Azospirillum brasilense: one gene and its partners. The protein of the gene in region 3 interacts with the protein of the main gene of each other region in a pairwise test. Links are inferred from orthologs where the notes say so. Each region holds a gene or a part of one and is shown on either strand. Other genes may lie near its edges.

Region 1 (4,512 bases), on a different replicon or contig from region 3:
CCGTGCCGGCCAGCCGCAGGCCGATGAGCGTGCTGAGCGCGCCGTTGCCCAGCATCAGGAAAGCGACCCCGAGCAGGAGCGAAAGTACCGACCGTGCAACCTGCGGCATGTGTCCGACCACCCGTTCCTTTCATGAAAAACCGGCGCCGCAGCCCGGAGGCCACGGCGCCGGCCCTTGGATGGCACCCGCCGGATGGCGAATCAACCCTTGTAATTCGCGGATTCGGTGGCGTCCCAGCCATTCCACAGAAATGCAGAAGAGGTACCGCTGGGGGAGCAGCGATACCTCTTCCGGTTGAGCGCTTGATCGTCTCCGGGCGGCTTGCCCGGTGTCCGGCTATTCCGCCGGGGTGGCGATCAGCGTCTCAGGCAGGGTGTCCTTGCGGATGCGCAGGAGTTCCTTCCACTTCTTGAGGGCGGCGATCAGGATCACGAAGCCGAGCGACAGCATGATGATCGAGATGCCGGCGTTGAAGACGTTGTAGCCCTTGGCCAGCGGGTTCAGATAGACGTTGGTGATCATCCAGTAGCCGGCGTAGTTCACCGTCACGAACAGGTAGGCCAGCGGGACGAGGCAGGTCAGCATGTAGACCCGTTTCTGGCCTAGGCGCAGGATGATCGTGGCGCCGATGATCAGGCCGACCGAGGCCATGAGCTGGTTCGACACCCCGAACAGCGCCCACACCGAGTTGATGTCGCCCGACGTCAGCAGGTAACCCCAGGCCACGCAGGCCAGCACGCTCGCGGCGATCGAACCGGGCACCCAGTCGAGACGCTTCAGCGGGGCATAGAGGTCGCCGCCCAGGTCCTGGATCAGGTAGCGGGCCACGCGGGTGCCGCTGTCCACCGCGGTCAGGATGAAGACCGCCTCGAACATCACGACGAACTGGAAGAAGTAGGAGGCCAGCGTGCCGAACCACGGGATGCGGGTGAAGATTTCCGTCATGCCGACCGCGAGCGTCACCGCGCCGCCGGTGCGGCCGTAGAGGTCGAGGCCGATTTCCTGGCTGAGCCGCGGCAGATCGACAACCTGCATGTTCAGGGCCTGGAAGGCGGCGGGCGAGGAGTTGATGGCGAAATAGTCGGCCGGGTGCAGGGAGGTGGCGGCGATCAGCGCCATGACGCCGACCACGCATTCCGCCAGCATGCCGCCGAAGGCCACGGTGCGGATGTCGCTCCATTTGTCGATCAGCTTCGGCGTGGTGCCCGAGCCGATGAAGGCGTGGAAGCCGGAGATGGCGCCGCAGGCGATGGTGATCGAGATGAACGGCCACACCGGGCCGGCCAGCACCGGGCCGCCGCCATGGATGAAGTCGGTGAGCGCGGGGAAGCGGATTTCCGGATTGATGAAAACGACGCCGACGACGAGCGCGCCGAACACGCCGATCTTCATGAAGCTCGACAGGTAGCCGCGCGGGGTCAGCAGCATCCACACCGGCAGCGCCGTGGCGAAGAAGGCGTAGATCGGCAGGATCAGCGCGACCGTCTCAGCGTGCAGCGTCAGCCAGCTGCCCAGCACCGTGCCCTGGATGTAGGGGCCGGCGAAGACGGAGGCGGCGATGGCGGCGATGCCGACCTGCGTGGCGCCCTTGGACGAGCCGGTGATCTTCTCGTAGAGGCCGAGCGCGACGGCGATCGGGATCGTCATGAAGACCGCGAAGGCGCCCCAGGCGTTGCGTTCCAGCGCATGGACGACGACCATCGACAGGCCGGCCATGGTGATGGTGATGATGAACAGCATCGCCAGACCGGTGCACCAGCCGGCGACCGGGCCGAGTTCGGCCTTGGCAACCTCCGACAGGGACTGGCCCTTGTGCTTCATCGAGGCGAACAGCACGACCGTGTCGTGCACCGCGCCGCCGATGACGCAGCCGATCAGCAGCCACAGGAAGCTCGGCAGATAGCCGAACTGCGCGGCCAGCACGGGGCCGACCAGCGGGCCGGCGGCGGCGATCGCCGCGAAATGCTGGCCGGCGTTCACCCACTTCTTGGTGGGAACATAGTTTCGCCCGTCGGCCAGGATGTGGGACGGCGTCACCTCGGAATCATCGGCACGGAGCACCTTGCGCACAAAGAACACGCCGTAGAAGCGGTAGCAGAGGGCGAGGATGCAGAGTGTCGCGATCACAAATGTTAGGGCGTGATCCATGACAGCTCTCCTTGGAAGGAACTGCCGTCACGGTAGGCCGGGTTTCACCCTTCGTGTGGTGCCCTCCCCGGAGCGGCGCCATGGCGTGGCGAGCGGTCGGAAAGCGGGGGTGAGCGGTGGAGGCTGTCTTCCCCTCTCCCGGGGCGGGAGAGGGAAAATCAACCGATGCCCAGCCGTTCCTTCAGCGGGCCGAGGAAGCGGCGGCTGACCGGGATGCTCTGGCCGCCCAGCGTCTGGATTTCCGCCAGACCGTTGTCGATCAGGCGGATTTCCCGGATGCGGTCGGGGTTGACCAGATATTGCCGGTGGCAGCGCACCAGCGGGGTGCGCTCCTGCAAGGTCAGCAGGGTCAGCTCGGTGAAGCGTTCCTCGCCGTCGGCACCGACGACGAAGACGCCGCTCGCCTTGGAGGCCACGCATTCCACCTCGTCCAGCTTCAGCAGGGAGATGCGGTTGTGGCCGGTGCAGGGGATCAGCCGCAGCGGGGCGGCGTCCTTCAGAACGGCGAGGTCCTGCGGCGCCCGCTCGCGGCGCAGCCGTTGCAGCGTCTTCGCCAGCCGGGCCGGGTCCGCCGGCTTCAGCAGATAGTCGAAGGCGTGCTCCTCGAAGGCCTGGACGGCGTACTCGTCGTGGGCGGTCAGAAAGACGATGCGGGGCATCCGCTCCGGGTCGAGCATGCTCAGCATTTCCAGCCCGCTGACCCGCGGCATCTGGATGTCGAGGAAGACCACGTCGGGCGGCTGGCGGTTGATGGCGCCGATGGCCTCGATGGCGTTGGCGCATTCCCCGACGACCTGGAGGTCGGGGAACTCCTCCAGGAGGCGCCGCAGCTCCTCGCGGGCCAGCGGCTCGTCGTCCACGATCAGGACGGTCATCATGGCGCGGTCTCCGCGACGGCAGGGATGTCCAGGGGAAGGCGCAGGGTGATGCGGGTGAGGACGTCGGCCTCGCAGGCGACGTCCACCCCGTAACCGTCGCCGAAGCGGTTGCGGACGCGGCGGTCCACGATGGACATGCCGAGCCCGTCACCGCCCGGCTTTTCCTCGTAGAGGCCGGCGTTGTCCTCCACCGCCAGCAGCAGGTCGCCGCCTTCCCGCCGCGCCGCGATGCGGACATGGCCGGGGCCGAGGAGCTGCGACGTGCCGTGCTTGATGGCGTTCTCGACCAGCGGCTGGAGCAGGAAGGCCGGCAGCCGGGCGTGGCGCAGAGCCTCGGGCACGTCAATCTCCACCGACAGGCGCCCGGTGAAGCGCGCCAGCTCGATCTGGAGATAGGCGCTGACATGCTCCACCTCGTCGGCCACCGTGGCCTCCTGGCTGGGGCGCTTCAGGTTCTTGCGGAAGAAGACCGACAGGCTCTGCACGAGCTGGCGTGCCCGCTCCGGATCGTTGCGGATGACCGCGGAGATGGTGTTGAGCGCGTTGAACAGGAAATGCGGGTTCACCTGAGCGTGCAGCAGCTTGATCTCCGACTGGGCGAGCAGCGCCTTCTGCTGCTCGTAGCGCCCGGCGAGGATCTGGCTGGACAGCAGCCGGGCGATGCCCTCCCCCAGCGTGCGGTTGATGGTGGAGAACAGCTTGGTCTTCGGCTCGTACAGCTTCACGGTGCCGATCACCCGGTCGTCCTCGCCGACCAGCGGGATCACCAGCGAGGCGCCCAGCCGGCAGTTCGGGTGGATCGAGCATTTGTAGGACACCAGATTGCCGTCGGCGTAGAGCACTTGGTTGTTGGCGATCGCCTGGTAGGTCTGGGGCGAGGTGATCGGCGTGCCCGGCAGATGATGGTCGTCGCCGACGCCGATGAAGGCCAGCAGCTTCTCGCGGTCGGTGATGGCGACGGCGCCGACGCCCGTCTCCTCGTAGATGATGCGGGCGACCCGCATGCTGTTCTCTTCGTTGAAGCCCTGGCGCAGCACGCCGTCGGCCCGCGCGGCGATCTTCAGCGCCTTGGCGGAGAAGGCGCTCGACTGCTTGTCGATCAGGGCGCGGCGGTCCATCAGGATTCGCATGAACAGCCCCGCCCCCAGCGTGTTGGCGACGATCATCGGCAGCGCCACCACCTCGACCAGATGGACCGCCGCCGGGAAGGGCTTGGCCACCAGCAGGATGATCAGCATCTGGGCGATTTCCGCCACCAGCGTGACGGCGCCGACGCGCAGCGGGTCGAACAGCGGCTCGATGCGGCCCTGGCGGACGAAGTGGCGGTGCACCAGACCGCCGATCAGCCCCTCCGTCACCGTGGAGATGGCGCAGGCCACCGCCGACATGCCGCCCAGCGAGTAGCGGTGCAGACCGCCGGTGAAGCCGACCGCCAGCCCCACCGACGGCCCGCCCAGGATGCCGCTCAGCACGGCCCCGATGGCG
Region 2 (4,344 bases), 1.1 Mb from region 3 along the record:
TGCGAGGGCTTTTACGCGCCCAGCACGCTGCGGTCGTTCTTGGCGACCAGCGCCTGGAAATACGGGCCGAGCTTGGCGTCGTCGAGGCCGAAGGCCTGCTGGAAGCGGGCGATCAGGTCACGCTCGCCCTGTTCGGCCTGGCCGTCGGCCATCGCGCTGTCGATCATGTTCAGCAGGATGCATAGCCGCTGCTGCTCGTTCAGGTTCGGCGTGGCGGCGGCCAGGAAGGCGTCGGGCGGGGTGCTGCGCGCGTATTTGAAGCAGCGGTCCAGCTCCTCCCGCGTCGCGCTGCGGCCCATCACGGACAGCAGGTGGCCGACCTCCTCCGGGTCCAGCTCGCCGTCCGAGCCCATGCAGTAGATCAGCGAGACGACCAGCGTCCGGCGGGGGGTGAGATCCAGCGGCGCCGATCCCTTGAACATGTCGAAAAGGCCCATGGTGCTACCTCTGTGGTGACGAACGCCGCACATATGGGGGCGCCGGTCCGGGCAACAAGATGGGACTGCAGGACAGGGTTGCGGCTACATCAACCCTTGGGCTTTGAAGCTGACATGCTTGCCCTTGCCGACGATGACGTGGTCGTGGACGGCGATGCCCAGGCTGTGGGCGGCGCGCAGGATTTCCTTGGTCATCTCGACGTCGGCGCGGCTGGGGGTGGGGTCGCCGGAGGGGTGGTTGTGCACCAGGATGATGGCGCTGGCCGACAGCTCCAGCGCCCGCCGCACCACCTCGCGCGGGTAGACCGGGGTGTGGTCCACCGTGCCGGTCTGCTGCACCTCGTCGGCGATCAGCTTGTTCTTGCGGTCGAGGAAGAGCAGGCGGAACTGCTCCATCGGCTGGTGGGCCATGGCGGCGGTGCAGTAGTCGAGCAGCGACTGCCAGTTGGCCAGGACGGGCCGGTCCATCACCCGCTGCCGCATCCCGCGCAGCGCCGCCGCCCCGACCGCCCGCAGCGTCGCGACCGCCTTGTCGGAGGCCAGCGAGACCTCCCCCACGCAATAGCTGCGCAGGCGGGGCGGCGGAGCGTTGACGACGCTCCAGATGTCGCCAAAATCGCGGATCAGCGCCTTGGCCAGCGGCTTCACGTCGCGGCGCGGGTTGACCGCGAACAGGATCATCTCCAGCAGTTCGTAATCCTGGAGCGCGTCCGGTCCCGCGTCGAGGAAGCGGCTGTAGAGACGCTGGCGGTGGCCCTTGTGATGGGCGTCGTGATGGGCCTCGTGATGGGCCTCCTCCATGGAGACGTCCGGGGGCGTCTCCAGCCCAGGAAGCGGCTGGGCCTCCTCCATTTCCCCCGATCGCTTCGCGCTCTTCCGTCCCGCCATCCCGACGCCACCATACGAATGTGTGCGTCGGGACTATACCCCTTTCGCGGGAAAATCACAGCCGCGGGAATATCATACGGCTGCGGTCGCTTCCTCGGCCGGGACGGCGTAGGGGGGCTTGTGGAAGCCGGCGGGGGACAGGGTGAAGATCTCGCAGCCGTCCTTGGTCACGCCGATGGAATGCTCGAACTGGGCGGACAGCGACTTGTCCTTGGTCACCGCGGTCCAGCCGTCGCCGAGGATCTTCACGTCGTAGCGGCCGGCGTTGATCATCGGCTCGATGGTGAAGATCATGCCCTCGCGCAGGACGGCACCGGTGCCGGGGTTGCCGAAATGCAGGACCGACGGCGGCTCGTGGAAGACGCGGCCCAGCCCATGGCCGCAGAAGTCGCGGACGACGGAATAGCGGTGGCTTTCCGCGAAGGTCTGGATGGCGTGGCCGATGTCGCCCAGCGTGGCGCCCGGCTTCACCTGATTGATGCCGATCATCAGCGCATCGTAGGTGACGTCGACCAGCTTCTTCGCCTTCACGCCGACGTCGCCGCACAGATACATGCGGCTGCTGTCGCCGTACCAGCCGTCCAGGATCGGGGTGACGTCGATGTTCAGGATGTCGCCGTTCTGCAGCCGCTTGTCGCCGGGGATGCCGTGGCAGACCACATGATTGACGGAGATGCAGTTGGCCTTCGGGAAGCCGCGGTAGCCGAGCGGGGCCGGGACGCCGCCATGGTCGCGGATATACTGCTCCAGCAGCCGGTCCAGCTCGCCGGTGGTGACGCCCGGCTGGACGTAGGGCGTGATGAAATCGAGCGTGGCCGCGGCCAGCCGTCCGGCCTTGCGCATGCCCTCGAAATCCTCCGGCCCATGAATCCGGATGCGATGGGAATCGAGGTCGTCGTGGTCCAAGAGAGTCGTCCCTTACAGATCAGGTCCCAGGAAAAGGCGCCGGCAGGCCCGGCGGTGAACACGTATCGCGGTCAATCCGTGCGGATCGGCAGCGGCCGTTCCAGTTCGATCGCCTGCGGGGTGATCCTACAGGACCAGCACACGGCTTCCACCCCCGATTCGAGCGCGAGGCGCAATCCGGCGGCGTAGGCGGGGTCGATGTCGGCGGCGACTCGGAAGTGGGTGCAGTCGGCGCGCTGCACAAGATAGACCATGACCGCCCGCGCGCCCTGGCGGACCATCTCGGCCATCTCCACCAGATGCTTGGCGCCGCGGGTGGTCACGCAGTCCGGGAACTCGGCGGCCCGCCCGTCGCCCCGCGCGGGGCGGCGCAGATGGACGTTCTTGACCTCGACATAGGCCGGCGGCCGGGCCTCGTCCTCCAGCAGGATGTCGATGCGGGAGTTGCGCCCGTACGTCACCTCGCGGCGCAGCCAGGCGTAGCCGGCCAGCTCCGGGATGGTGCCGGCGGCGATGGCGGCGGCGACCAGCCCATTGGGATGCGAGGTGTTGACGCCGACGAGGCAGGGGACATCCGGATCGTCGAGCGCCTCGACCAGCTCCAGCGTGTGGGCGAGCTTGCGCTTGGGGTTGTCCGACCGCGACAGCCAGACGGCGGAGCCGGGGGCGTCCACCCCGATCATGCTGCCCGAGTTCGGCACATGGGCGGTGACCAGGGCGCCGTCGAGGTCCACGTCGGCGAGGAACCGCTTGTAGCGGCGGACGAGGCGGCCTTGCAGGAGGGGGGTGGGGAAGCGCATCTTGGGCCCTAGGTTAAAGCGCGCCTCCGCCGTCCGGCAAGCCCGCCGGTCCCGCCATCCCCGCCCCAACCGAGAACCGAGCCGACTCCGCATGTCCTCGCCCGCCTCCCCCGCAATGCCCAACCCGACCGCCGCCGTCCTCGTCATCGGCAACGAGATCCTGTCGGGCCGCACCAAGGACGCCAACCTGCCGCACATCGCGGAGAAGCTGGCCGGAATCGGCGTCCGCCTGCGCGAGGCGCGCGTCGTGCCGGACGTGGAGGAGGAGATCATCGCGGCGCTGGACGCCCTGCGCGGCCGCTACGGCTACGTCTTCACCACGGGCGGCATCGGGCCGACCCACGACGACATCACGTCCGCCTGCGTCGCCAAGGCCTTCGGCGTGCCGCTGGAGCGCAACGCCGAGGCCGTGGCCCGGCTGGAGCGCCATTACGGCGACCCGTCCAAGCTGAACGAGGCGCGGCTGCGCATGGCCAACATCCCGGCCGGCGCCTCGCTGATCGACAACCCGATCAGCGCCGCGCCGGGCTTCCGCATCGGCAACGTCTTCGTCATGGCGGGCGTGCCCAACATCATGCAGGCGATGCTCGACGGCGTCCTGCCGCAGCTGGAGGGTGGGCCGGACCTGCACGCCCGCACGGTGGCCTGCGAGCTGGCCGAGGGCCAGATCGCCGCCGACCTCGGCGCCCTGCAGGACCGCTATGCCGACCTGGAGATCGGCAGCTACCCCTATTTCCGCAACGGCTTCTTCGGCGTCAGCCTCGTGCTGCGCGGCATCGACGAGGCCCGCGTGGAGGCGGCGACGGAGGAGCTGGCGGGCATCGTCCTGCGCTTGGGCGGTACGCCGAACGTCACGGTGGGGACCAAAGGCTAGAGAGGTCTCTAGGACGCCAAGCCATCCTTGGTCATATTGTCGCCGCCATGGGTAATTCTATGTTGAGCACTGGGACGTGACGGTCATGAAAAGTCGTGCCATGAAACCCTTTGAAAAAGCGGCGATCCTGTTCTTGCTGAAGCATCTGGCCTCCGGCGTGGCCGGGGCCGTTGTCTTGGCGACGGGCCTTCTGATTCTCGACGTCGCCAATCTGGCGACTCTGATGGGAAACAGCGATCACGGCATTATTGCCGCGATCATGCTGTATGCCAGCCTCATCCTCACCTTCGGCAGCGTGGCGATGGGCATCGGCATCATGACCCTGAACGAGGACACGCGGCCCTGACCGGCGCCGGGCGACGACCGCCCGGGCTTGGGGCCGTTCAGAACGGCCCGAAGCTGTCGTACGCCCAGACCAGCGCAACGATGGCGGCGACCC
Region 3 (5,278 bases):
GGATGTGGCAGCGCCCGCCCGAGGCCAGCAGCGTCTTGGCGAGGCCGGTCAGGGCGGCGTTGCGCTCCAGCTCGCCCTCGACGATGGCGTGGTCGATCATCACCAGATCCTGGCGGACGACGCGGCCGGCGCCCAGATTCATGTGACCGACCTCGGAGTTGCCCATCTGGCCCTTGGGCAGCCCGACCTCCTCCTCGCTGGCCTCCAGGAAGGCGCGCGGCTCCGACGACCACAGACGGTCCCAGTTGGGCGTGTTGCCCTGCGCGATGGCGTTGTCCTCGCGCTCCTCGCGGTAGCCCCAGCCATCCAGGATGCACAGCACTACGGGTCGGGGACGATTGGTCTCGGTCATCACGGTCCTCATACGCCTGTCACGGTCGGGTTGCGGGTCTCGGTCGAACGGTCTGATGCCAGTCTTCTTATGGCCGGGTTCTTATTGCCTTGGGCCGGATCAGAAAATGGCATGCCTGCTCACGCGCACAATGGGAGTCATGCACGGTGATAGGGGTGTCCGGCCAGAATTTGCTGGGCACGGTAGATTTGCTCCGCCAACATGCCTCGCACCAGCATATGCGGCCATGTCATGGCGCCCAAGGCCAAAAGGAAATCGGCGCGCGCCCGCACGGCGTCGCCGTGGCCGTCGGCCCCGCCGATGAGAAAGGCGATGTCGCCCGCTCCCTGGTCCCGCCAGCCGCCGATCTTGGCGGCGAAGGCTTCGCTGGTGATGGTCTTGCCGCGCTCGTCCAGGGCCACGACGATGGCCCCGGCGGGGATGGCGGCCAGAAGAAGCTCCGCCTCCTGCCGCTTCAACTCGTCGGAGGCGAGGCGTTTCTTCACCTCGACCTCGCGCAGAGTCAGCGGCCAGGACAGGCGCCCGGCATACTCGTCATACAGGTCGCGCGCCGGACCGGTCCGTGACCGCCCAACCGCGGCAAGCCACAGACGCATCGGTCCGACTCCCGTTCGTCACCCGTCCTGAGCGTCGTCCGTCAGGCGCTCATGCGCTCGGCGGAGGGCCGCGGCGTCTCAAGACCCCACATCTTCTCGATGTTGTAGAAGGTCCGGACTTCCGGGCGGAACAGGTGGATGATGACGTCCCCGGCGTCGACCAGAACCCAGTCGCACTGGTTCAGGCCCTCGACCTCGACGCCGCGCAGGCCGGCCTGCTTCATGCGGTCGGCCAGCTTCATGGCCATGGCGGCGATGTGCCGGGTGTTGCGGCCCGACGCCACGATCATGTAGTCGGCGATGCTGGTCTTGCCGGCAAGGTCGATGACGACGACGTCTTCGGCCTGATCGTCGTCCAGGGACTTCTCGACGAGCGCCTTCAGTTCGTCCGGCTGGGGAACGGGAACGGGCGCGGGCCGCACAACGGGCGCGGCCGGTTCGATGAACGTGTTGATGGTACCTACCTCGCGATACAGGGTCACGACCCGCTGGCGCGTGCCCGGCGGATCGCCGTCGCCGAAGCCGGATGCAGCGGGTTGCGGAGGAAAATCCAGGCCGGTGTTTTCGAACCGGCCAACCCCTTGGCCTTGTGCATGCTCACCCGGCGACGGGCATAGCGCTGAGCGGCCATGCCACCAAGCGCTCCCATAGAATAAGTTGGACGGGCGAGAACTGCAACCGGCACCAGCCGGAAGATGCGCGTCCAATGCCGCCAGCGGGGGATTTGCCGAAGATTGTCCGCCCCCATCAGCCAGACGAAGCGCGTTTTCGGGAAGCGCCGCTTCAGCTTGGCCAGCGTGTCGGCGGTGTAGCGGGTGCCAAGCTCGCGCTCGATGGCGGTGACCCGGATGGCCGGATGGCGGGCGGTGCGCCGGGCCTCCTCCAGCCGTTCGGCGAGCGGTGCCATGCCCCGCACCGGCTTCAGCGGGTTCTGCGGGCTGACCAGCCACCACACCTGATCCAGCCCCAGCGCCTTCAGCGCGTACAGGCTGATGTGCCGGTGCCCGGCGTGGGCCGGGTTGAAGGAGCCGCCGAGCAGCCCGATGCGCAGGCCGGCGTGGAGCGGGCCGGCGTAGCGGTGGGGGGGTGGTTTCACGGTACCCCCACCCTAACCCTCCCCCGCTTCGCAGGGGAGGGGATTGACTCCTCCCCCTGCAAAGCGGGGGGAGGTTGGGAGGGGGGCTCGTGGATGGACGTGTTACGGCCGCGTCTGGCCATCGCCGCGCACGACATACTTGTAGCTGGTCAGCTGCTCCGCCCCCACCGGGCCGCGGGCGTGGAACTTGTCGGTGGAAATGCCGATCTCGGCACCCATGCCGAACTCGCCGCCGTCGGCGAACTGGGTGCTGGCGTTCCACAGCACGATGCCGCTGTCGATGCGCTGGAGGAAGCGCTCCGCCGCCGACGGGTCCTCGGTCACGATGGCGTCGGTGTGGTGGGAGCCGTGGCGGTTGATGTGGTCGATCGCCCCGTCCACCCCGTCCACCACGCCGCAGGCGATGATGGCGTCGAGATACTCGGTGTCCCAGTCCTCCGCCGTCACCGCCGTCACGCGCGGGTCGGCGGCCTGGGCGGCGGCGTCGCCACGGACGGCGCAGCCGGCGTCCAGCAGATCCTTCACCAGCACCGGCAGGACGGCGTCGGCGATCCGGCGGTCGACCAGCAGCGTCTCGGCGGCGCCGCAGATCGAGGTGCGGCGCATCTTGGCGTTCATCACCACCTTGCGCGCCTTCTCCGGGTCGGCCCCGGCGTCGACATAGACGGTGTTGTTGCCGTCCAGATGCTTGATGACCGGGATGCGGCTCTCCTCGGCGATGCGCTGGATCAGCGACTTCCCGCCGCGCGGGACGATCACGTCGATGAAATCGCGCATGGTCAGCATGTGGCCGACCGCCGCCCGGTCCGTGGTCGGGACGAGCTGGATCGCCGCCTCCGGCAGACCGGCGGCGCGCAGGCCGTCGGCCAGACAGGCGGCGATGGCGCGGGATGAGCGGATGCTCTCCGAGCCGCCGCGCAGGATCGCCGCGTTGCCCGACTTCAGGCAGAGGCCGCCGGCGTCGGCGGTCACATTGGGGCGGCTCTCGTAGATGATGCCGATCACGCCCAGCGGCACGCGCACGCGCTGGATGGCCAGCCCGTTGGGGCGGGTCCATTCGGCGATGACGCCGCCGATGGGATCGGGGAAGTCGGCGATATCCTCCAGCCCCTTGGCCATCGCCTCGATGCGGGCGTCGTTGAGGGCCAAGCGCTCGATCATGGGGCCGGCGAGGCCGCGCTCCCGGGCGGCGGCGACGTCCGCGTCGTTGGCCGCCTGGATCTCCGCCTTGCGGGCGCGGATCGCGGCGGCCGCCGCCCGCAAGGCCTGATCCTTCGACGGGCTTGGCACGGTCGCCAGCTCCGCCGCGGCGGCGCGGGCGGCGCGGCCGAGGGCGAGCATCTGATCGTGCAAGGCGTCGGTGGTCTCAAGCAGGGCGGACATCGGTCTCACTCCAGTGGCGTTCGCCAAACAAAAAGGGCCGGAACCATAGCCCATCCCGCGGCTCCGCGAAAGCCATGGCGGCTAAGCCGAATTGCTGATCGGTGTACTCAACAATCCGTCTGTGCCGCGGCCGATTGCGGGGGTAGCGTGGCTTTCCGCATCATCGGTGAGGGAGAACCCCATGGTCCGGCCCATGGTCCGGCTTGTCCGCCGCGGCAGCGTCGCCGCGTGCCTGATGCTGTCCGGCATGATCGCGACGGCCTGGGCCGAAACGGCGCTGGAATCGCCTGTGGAACGGGGGCGCGCCCTGGTCAACGGAATCGTCGCCTGCGGCAACTGCCACACGCCGCAGGGGCCGGGCGGTCCGGTGGCGGGACGCGAACTGGCCGGCGGGACGCCCTTCGTCGAGGACCCCTTCACCGCCTACGCCTCCAACATCACGCCGGACCCGGAGACGGGGATCGGGCGCTGGACCGACGAGCAGCTGATCACCGCCATCCGCGAGGGCAAGCGCCCCGACGGCAGTCTGATCGGCCCGCCGATGCCTTTCGGCTTCTACCGCGGCCTGTCGGACGGCGACCTGCGCGCCATCGTCGCCTATCTGCGCAGCGTTCCGCCGGTGCGGCATTCTGTCCCGAAGTCGGAGTACCGCATGGCGCTGCCCGCCGCCTACGGCCCGCCGGTCGGGACGGTGGCGGAGGTGCCGCGTACGGACCCGGTGACCTACGGCGCGTACATGGCCGGGCCGCTCGGCCACTGCATGGAGTGCCACACGCCGATGCTGCCGGACGGGCGGCTCGACATGACCCGCATGGGGGCCGGCGGGCGCAACTTCACCGGGCCGTGGGGCAACGCGGTGTCCCGCAACATCACGCAGGACAAGGAGCACGGGCTGGGCGGATGGACCGACGCGGAGATCGGCAAGGCCATCACGGAGGGTGTACGTCCCGACGGCAGCCGACTGAGCCCGCCGATGGGCTATCACTATTACAAGTCCATGAGCGACGGCGAGCTGGGCGCCCTGGTCACGTACCTCCGTACGCTTCCCCCGACCCGCTAGACCCCACCGGCCGTACGTGAAATACCGCACCGCCGAAAACGCAGTACCGTAAGCGTCGCCGAGAAGGCATAGTCCGCGGGCTTTTCCACCCGCCGGACCGTGGCCCCATGCTGACCCTGCTGCTGATCGTCTCCGCCTTCTTCGCGGGCGTGCTCAACGCCGTGGCCGGTGGCGGCAGCTTCCTGACCTTCCCGGCGCTGATCATGGCCGGCGTGCCGCCGCTGAACGCCAACGCCACCAGCACGGTGGCGGTGTCGCCGGGCGCGCTGGCCAGCGCCTACGGCTACCGGCGGGAGTTGGGACGGATCAAGGAGGTCAGCCTGCCGGCCTTCCTCGGCGTCAGCCTGATCGGCGGGCTGCTGGGCGCGCTGCTCCTGCTGTGGACGCCGCAGCGCGTGTTCGAGGCGGTCATCCCCTGGCTGCTGCTGTTCGCGACGGTGCTGTTCGCCTTCGGCCCGAAGGTGTCGGCCTACATCCGCCGCAACTTCAAGGTCGGCCACAACACGGTGCTGATCGTGCAGTTCTTCATCGCCATCTACGGCGGCTATTTCGGCGGGGGGATCGGCATCCTGATCCTGGCGACGCTGGGCGTCTTCGGCCTGACCGACCTACACGCGATGAACGGGCTGAAGGCGCTGGTCTCTGGCTGCCTCAACGCGGTGGCGGTGGTGGCCTTCGTCCTCGGCGGCGCGGTCTACTGGAACGAGGCGTTGATCATGCTGGTCGCCGCCATGGCCGGCGGCTACGCCGGGGCTGCCGTCGCCCGGCACATCCCGCCGCCGATCCTGCGC

What was found. The genes of interacting proteins can lie anywhere in the genome.
Region 1: the proteins of D3869_RS05320 (region 3) and btsR interact in binary tests that used the Escherichia coli proteins (3 or more experiments, as listed by UniProt). The link is inferred for Azospirillum brasilense from one-to-one orthologs.
Region 2: the proteins of D3869_RS05320 (region 3) and sfsA interact in binary tests that used the Escherichia coli proteins (3 or more experiments, as listed by UniProt). The link is inferred for Azospirillum brasilense from one-to-one orthologs.

What each region holds. Positions count from the first base shown.
Region 1 is NZ_CP032347.1:320,738-325,249, reverse strand. The notes cover bases 1,168-4,167. They hold btsR (two-component system response regulator BtsR), read right to left. Parts: upstream 3,028-4,167; coding sequence 2,308-3,027; downstream 1,168-2,307. Other genes in these bases: D3869_RS23675 (sensor histidine kinase), read right to left, coding at 3,024-4,167; D3869_RS23685 (carbon starvation CstA family protein), read right to left, coding at 1,168-2,149. Outside these bases: D3869_RS23690 (MFS transporter), read right to left, coding at 1-109; more of D3869_RS23685, read right to left, coding at 338-1,167; more of D3869_RS23675, read right to left, coding at 4,168-4,512. UniProt on the Escherichia coli protein: Member of the two-component regulatory system BtsS/BtsR, which is part of a nutrient-sensing regulatory network composed of BtsS/BtsR, the low-affinity pyruvate signaling system YpdA/YpdB and their respective target proteins, BtsT and YhjX.
Region 2 is NZ_CP032345.1:2,183,403-2,187,746, forward strand. What follows is about bases 1,168-3,999. They hold sfsA (DNA/RNA nuclease SfsA), read right to left. Parts: upstream 3,032-3,999; coding sequence 2,303-3,031; downstream 1,168-2,302. Other genes in these bases: radC (RadC family protein), read right to left, coding at 1,168-1,325; map (type I methionyl aminopeptidase), read right to left, coding at 1,398-2,168; D3869_RS10590 (competence/damage-inducible protein A), read left to right, coding at 3,123-3,905; D3869_RS10595 (hypothetical protein), read left to right, coding at 3,991-3,999. In the rest of the region: D3869_RS10570 (TerB family tellurite resistance protein), read right to left, coding at 12-437; more of radC, read right to left, coding at 522-1,167; more of D3869_RS10595, read left to right, coding at 4,000-4,251; D3869_RS33045 (hypothetical protein), read right to left, coding at 4,289-4,344. UniProt on the Escherichia coli protein: Binds to DNA non-specifically. Could be a regulatory factor involved in maltose metabolism.
Region 3 is NZ_CP032345.1:1,082,932-1,088,209, reverse strand. What follows is about bases 1,288-4,194. They hold D3869_RS05320 (glutamate-5-semialdehyde dehydrogenase), read right to left. Parts: upstream 3,428-4,194; coding sequence 2,147-3,427; downstream 1,288-2,146. Other genes in these bases: D3869_RS05315 (c-type cytochrome), read left to right, coding at 3,609-4,194; D3869_RS05325 (nicotinate-nucleotide adenylyltransferase), read right to left, coding at 1,427-2,044; rsfS (ribosome silencing factor), read right to left, coding at 1,288-1,370. In the rest of the region: gpmI (2,3-bisphosphoglycerate-independent phosphoglycerate mutase), read right to left, coding at 1-352; 23S rRNA (pseudouridine(1915)-N(3))-methyltransferase RlmH, read right to left, coding at 490-948; more of rsfS, read right to left, coding at 990-1,287; more of D3869_RS05315, read left to right, coding at 4,195-4,487; D3869_RS05310 (sulfite exporter TauE/SafE family protein), read left to right, coding at 4,595-5,278. UniProt on the Escherichia coli protein: Catalyzes the NADPH-dependent reduction of L-glutamate 5-phosphate into L-glutamate 5-semialdehyde and phosphate. The product spontaneously undergoes cyclization to form 1-pyrroline-5-carboxylate.